Regions from separate parts of the Paenibacillus sp. ov031 genome, predicted to be linked through region 1. Evidence: predicted binding sites of a transcription regulator. Region 1 holds the regulator's gene; the other holds the start of a gene.

Region 1 (3,427 bases):
TGCCCAATCATCTGTAACACAACACTATGCAGGTTATCGATGACTTCTTGTTCCGTCTGCCCCAGTGTGATCTGGTTCGAGATCTGGAACAGGTTACCCATCGCCTCACTGCCTTCACCGTAAATTCCCCGTACAGTCAGTCCGACTTGGGAGACTGCACTTAGAATGCGGCCAATCTGCTGTGTCATCACCAGAGCGGGTAGATGCATCATGACAGATGCTCTTACACCTGTACCTACATTCGTAGGACAGCTGGTTAAATATCCTCTGCGGTCATCAAAAGCGTAATCCACATGCGCTTCAAAAGCATCATCTATGGCGGAAGCTTTCTCCCAGGCTTCTTTCACCTGGAACCCCGGATAGAGGCACTGGATACGAAGATGATCCTCTTCATTAATCATAATACTGACAGATTCATCCTCACTGAGAATAACAGCACCATTTCTGGATTCGTTCGCAAGACTGGGACTGATTAAATGCTTCTCCACCAGCACCCGTTTGTCAAGGTCATCAATATCAATCAGATCTAGGGTATGAAAATCTCCAAAGGCATGAACGTCATCATATTGAAGTACTTCGCTCAGCTTATTCAGCACTTCTTCCGATTGCTCATTGGAAGCCAGCATCGGAAACGGATAATGCTGCAGGTTGCGTGCGATCCGGACTCGGCTGCTAATGACGATTTCGGAATCAGCCGCATCACTACGCATCCAGTCGCTGAGCGCCTTCTCTGTAAAACGCAGATTAGGCATTACGCATCCCTCCTACTCATCACAAACTTTACTCCTGAGCTATTTCTTTTTCAAGTTCCCTGATCTGATCACGAATTTGAGCGGCTTCTTCAAACTCCTCTTGCGTTATGCTCTCCTGAAGATCCCGTTTCAGATCAGCAATCTGTCTTTTGACCTTGATGCGACCACCAGCCCGTGCAGGCACTTTACCCACGTGGGAAGTGCTACCGTGAACCCGTTTGAATAGGGGGTCCAAACGACTGTCAAAATATTTATAACAAGAACTACAGCCAAAACGGCCGATTTTACTAAACTGTGAATAGGTCATGCCGCATTCTTCACAACGAAGGGATTGCGCGGGTGTTGCTCCCGCACTGCCATTCTTGCCTGAGGGTTCAAAATCAAGCAACCCGGACAATAAGTTATGAATGGAAAATCCGTTGGATGTTCCGGGAATCATTTCCCCTTTTTCACGAGCACATGACTCACAAATATGGAATTCCGTCTTCTCTCCGTTCACGATCTTCGTGAAATGGAGTGTTGCCGGACGGTTGTTGCATTCTTGGCACAGCACAATGATGTACCCCCTTGATCCCGATAGTTTTCATTTACCGAGCAAAGATATTAACATCGCCTTTAACATTCTGGCACGAATTTGATCCCGGTAAGGAAGTTTGACCAATATAATCTCTCTCGATACAGCTGCCCGCATCAACCCGGCTTCCCTTTTGCTCAAGAAACGTGCTTCTTCCAGTTGGTAGATCAGACCTTCGGCAGCTGTCTGCCCGATCTCATCTCCAATACTATGGTGCAAATGGTTATGCAGAGCCGAGTGAGCCGGCAATTCAATCCGCTGTATGCGAACATAACCGCCGCCGCCACGTTTACTCTCTACAAGATAACCTTTTTCGAGTGTAAATCGGGTGCTGATGACATAATTGATCTGGGAAGGCACACATGAAAATTGATCAGCCAGATCATTACGTTGAATTTCGACCAATCCTTCGGGACTTTCATGCAAAATACTCTTCAGATATTGTTCGATAATATCAGAGATATTACGCATCCACTCATCCTCCACTGTCTGAAACGTTAAGTCAATAAGGACCCACACGCCCCTACAGAGTACACCTTCTCAACCCATTTAACCAATCAAGGAAACAGCGAAACTGATCTTCAACGGTCTTTAACAGGAGAGCGAAGGACGCTCGAAGGTCCTTTAATATTGCTTTTATCCGCTGATGTGTACTACCTTCAATATGGCTCCCACCACCGGATTGCAGAAAGAAAGTTACGTAAGTATTTAACCTTTAGTTGACTTTGACTTTCTTTGACTTTATATACATTATAGCATATTTTGTGGTTTTGCCAAGAGGGAGCACTATTCATTTTTTACGATTTTACACGAAATATTCGGCTGACACAAAAAAACCTCTCCAAAATAGCTGGAGAAGTCCATTTGTCTCACACTAGCATCGTAATGCTATACAAGTTAAGTCTATGAAATTGATCCTAAAATACTCGTTACTCTATGAGGATCAGAAAAAATCAAGTAAATACGTTTCCCGTTCAGGAATCGCTTGCTCCAAAGCCTTAATCGCTCCATTCGGTCCTTCAATTCTACCTATTTGAGCCATCTCTGCGGGCCTACGATACCCCATCAGCATTGCGGTGAGCGCCTGTATGTCTACTTTAACAGTCTGATCCTTAGGTGCCGACTCAGATGTTTTCCATATCGAAGCTGTACCATTCATCGCCACATTCAACTGCCATACCCCTTCATTCCATGGTGCATGGGCATCCTCTACCTGGAGATTAATCTGTACTGGTGAGTCTGGGCTCGCAAAAGGATACTGTGAAATAAATTGTTCTACACTCACAATACGTGCCATGAAGAAAGGTACAATTTCCTGCTGAATCCGCGGATTATCTAATTGAAAAGCAAGCATATCACTGGCTGGTGCCTGTAAAGTGACTTCCTCAATCATAGAATCATGGTTGGCAATAAAGGTCCACAAACCTTGTCTTGTCTCTTCATTCAGATAAATGATCTCTTTAATGGTAAACTTTCTTTCCTTAACCTCATATAAAACATAGCCTTGTGCTTTACCAGCTTCATCATAATATACAGCCTTCTGGCTGGCGCCATTAGATAGAACTGAATTCTCCCATCTCGCATCATCCCGAATCAAGGTTCCGTTATAGCGTTCAGCGTACGCACTGTATACTTCCTTTAATATACTGAGTCCCGGATCGCCACGGCGAATTGTTCCAGGGGTTGCCTTTTTCGCAGGCAGATGAGCTGTAGGCACTTTATATCGTTTAAACTCAACATACGTCTCCCATCCATATCTCCGATAAAATGCAAAAGAGAACGGATGCAAAAACGATATACTTTGTTTGTTACGGTTCATTTCCTCCAGCGCATGCTTCAACAGCCCAGCTACCCAGCCTTTACGTCTATATTCTGGCCATGTCGCTACTCCCGCAATACCGCCCATCTCGAACGATCTCCCATGAATATAGGTTTGAAAAGGAATAATATGAAGTTTGGCACCCAATTGTCCTTCCTCAAATACACCCCATATATCCTGTGAATCAAATTGACTCCGTCTCTTCTCCGTTTGCTCTTCACTCATTACCACTTGAAAAGCATACTCGGAGAGTGCCATAGCTGGCTCAAAATCATCTACGGT
Region 2 (3,427 bases), on a different contig from region 1:
TCATGGAAAAAATGGACTAGTGCACTACTGGCGGCAGGAATTATTGTGGGGAGCGGGGCTGTATGGCAGGATAGTTCTGTACAGGCAGCTTCAGTATCCACGAAAGTGACAACACCTACTGAGGTAACTCTGAAGTCGGGAGGCAAAACTCTTACTCAAAAAGGGCTCCTTCAAGGTGGCTCCACTTGGGTATCGCTTACCGCAGTGAAAGATGTTGCAGGTGGAAGCTTGAAATATGATGCAAAGGCTAAGGAGTACTCCTTAACGGCAGCTAATAATACGATGACCATCAGCCTGATTGATGGGGCACCGAGTGTTAGAATTAATAACTACTATCCACAAGTGGAAGCGAAGCTGATCAATGGCCGATTGTATATTCCGTTTTCTGCAATGAGAGATTATTTGGGTGTTCAGGGCAACTGGGATGGCAAAGCCAAGACACTGACGCTGAGCAAAGTGAAGCAAAATAGCGTGACAGTCAAAGCGGCAACAGTGAAAGTCAGCATCAAGAACGCTGAAGTCGATATTCAATATCCTCAGGTTAGCGGACTGGCTAACGATAAAGCAGAAGCAGCTATCAACAAGGTGCTGAAAGATGAAGTCGATGCTTTTGTAGCAGATTTCAAAAAACAAACTAAGGAATTTGGTGACGCAGCAGCGAACCGTCCATATGCATTTGAGAGTTCTTATGTCGTGACATACAACGAAAATGGTGTGCTTGGACTCATTACGCAAAGTTATCAGGACTATGCAGGTGCACATGGCATGACGTTCCGTTCAGGTCACACCTTTGCTCTGGATTCCGGCAAGGAATTGAGTCTGGATGATGTAATTCAAAATAACAAAACTGTGCGTCAGACAGTAAGCAAAAAAGTTGGAGATCAGCTTAAAGCTAGCGGTGGTTACCTTGAAGGCTATAAAGGTCTGAATAAAGATCAGGATTTCTATGTAACACCAACAGGTGTAGTTGTATTCTTCCAGTTGTATGAGTATACAGCTTATGCGGAAGGCTTCCCAGAATTCCCGTTCACATACAAAGAGTTGCTTCCTAAAGGCACAGAGCCGTTCAGTGGCTTAACAGCAGACAAGTAAAGTATTAGAATTTCATTTCGTTGAAATGATGGCTAATAGCGTATGCGTAGCTCGGTTCGTAAATGTAACTTTAGTATTAGTCTTGGGCTTATTGCAAACGTAACGCTAAGAGAGTTAAAGTGAATCAATTAAATATGTATCATGCACTTTTAAATTATCTTCAAAAAAAGGACGCCCTCGTCATATTGACGAGAGCGTCCTTTTTTCATATAGCCCACTCAACTGGGCGTTGCCGTTTGAGTGGGCTATATGGTATATCCGTTTAATTGGCGATTCGCCTCGGCTTAGATGCCTTGGGAACCTACGTTTTCAATAACTTTATCGATGATACCGTAATCGGCAGCTTCAGCAGCACTCATAAAGTAGTCACGATCTGTATCTTTCTCGATACGCTCCAGCGGTTGGCCTGAACGCTCAGCGATGATGCGGTTCAAAGTATCACGCATTTTCAGGATGCGGCGGGCACGAATTTCGATGTCCGAAGCTTGACCTTGCGCACCACCAAGTGGTTGGTGAATCATGATTTCGCTGTTAGGCAATGCAAAACGTTTACCTTTGGCACCTGCGTTCAACAGGAATGCACCCATCGAAGCCGCCATACCTACACAGATGGTAGATACATCCGGTTTGATGAATTGCATAGTATCGTAAATCGCCATACCGGCCGTAATGGATCCGCCTGGGCTATTGATGTATAAGTGAATGTCTTTCTCCGGATCTTCCGCAGCTAGGAACAACATCTGTGCCATGATGGCATTCGCCACAACGTCATTTACATCACTGCCAAGGAAGATGATACGATCCTTCAGCAATCTGGAATAGATGTCATAGGCGCGCTCACCGCGGTTGCTCTGTTCAACGACCATTGGAATATAACTCACGTGAAAAACCTCCTCGGAAATGTAAATGTTAAATTGGTGTTTATATATAAACTGTTACCGTATTACCCACATCATAAACAATTTCAAACAAAAAGTCAAAGAAAGTCAAACTAAGTTTTAAAAAAAAGAAACCTATTCGGTTTCATTGGTTAAGAGTGTTATGAGCTACTAATTAAGAATGGCGCGCCCGCCAAGAATCGAACTTGGATCTCAGGCTTCGGAGGCCTACGTCATATCCATTGGACCACGGGCGCACATTGATTATTGCTGCAAACATAGTTGCATAAAAGCAGTTTTGTAATAGAAGCTTCAAATATGTGACAGCAATAATGATTATAGCTCATGAGTAATTTAATTGCAAGCTGATGTTCGCTGTTTTGGTTTGGATTACCCTAAAATTGATCATGATGAAAATAAGTGGATAAAGAGCGCAAATAGGTAAATGCTAAAAGAGGTTTTGGACATGCCATATGAAAAACCATAGCAAGCAATATGTAGATGAGAATTTTACTTTGCTTCTATATATGGTGTCGAACAGGTTGTTCTCGATCATAGTAGATTGACATTGTGAAAATAGGCGCGTACAAACGCCTGAAACGTGTCGAATTAACGCTTCGAAACACTTGCATGTCACGTCAGTTTTAGGTAGAATAGACGTGGGACTTAAAAAGTTAACCCGGGACGTTTTGGGGCCATGAAAGAGAGCTTGGAACGAGAAGCTTGCGGGAGTGGAAAGCATGCGAACGATTTTAGAAGTGCAAAAGCAGCTTCTGCCTGATCTCATGGATGTCTTGAAGAAGAGGTATACGATTCTGCACCAGATCATGTTATCGGATGTGATCGGACGAAGAACGTTAGCTAATTCCATGCAGATGACCGAGCGGGTTCTGAGGGCTGAGACCGATTTGTTAAAGGCTCAGGGACTTATTGAAATTGACAGTGCAGGGATGAAGATCAGTGAGGCAGGGCATGAATTGCTGCAGCAGTTGGAACCCGTCGCCAAAGAGCTGTTCGGATTATCCGAACTGGAAGAGCGCATCAAGCAAGCCTACGGTCTGCAAAAGGTAGTTGTGGTTCCTGGTGATTCGGACATTTCTCCATTTGCCAAACGGGAACTGGGTAGAGCCGGAGCGAAGGCTCTGGGTAATATTATGACTGATAACGATGTTGTCGCCGTAACTGGCGGTTCAACAACGGCTGGAGTTGCAGAGCAACTGACTCCGCCAACATCGCTGAAAGGTGTCTGGTTTGTGCCGGCACGCGGTGGGCTGGGAGAAAGCCTCGAAATTCAGGCCAATACGATTGCATCCACGATGGCAAAACGGGTAGGGGCCCAATACAAACTCCTGCATGTACCGGATTTGCTTAGTGATCATGCTTACGAATCACTAATCCAGGACCCAAGTGTTCAGGAGATTCTGCAGCTGATTCGAAAATCGCGGATCGTCATTCAT

What was found. Region 1 encodes CtsR, which represses protease genes until heat stress. Its sites were predicted from a motif close to ATGGTCAATAAAGGTCAAACA; they were not measured.
Region 2: clpP (ATP-dependent Clp endopeptidase proteolytic subunit ClpP) is a predicted target of CtsR. The motif match lies at 2,065-2,085, and genes of this name have one in related genera.

The regions. Positions count from the first base shown of each region.
Region 1 covers NZ_FRDO01000013.1:574-4,000, reverse strand. Annotated here, with positions in the region: gene BUA17_RS29590 (protein-arginine kinase McsB) at 1-752, opposite strand, end outside; gene BUA17_RS29585 (protein-arginine kinase activator protein McsA) at 781-1,305, opposite strand; gene BUA17_RS29580 (CtsR family transcriptional regulator) at 1,336-1,797, opposite strand; gene BUA17_RS29575 (GNAT family N-acetyltransferase) at 2,270-3,427, opposite strand, start outside.
Region 2 covers NZ_FRDO01000011.1:34,601-38,027, forward strand. Annotated here, with positions in the region: gene BUA17_RS28800 (stalk domain-containing protein) at 1-1,092, shown strand, start outside; gene clpP (ATP-dependent Clp endopeptidase proteolytic subunit ClpP) at 1,377-1,973, opposite strand; tRNA gene BUA17_RS28810 (tRNA-Arg) at 2,153-2,227, opposite strand; gene BUA17_RS28815 (sugar-binding transcriptional regulator) at 2,711-3,427, shown strand, end outside.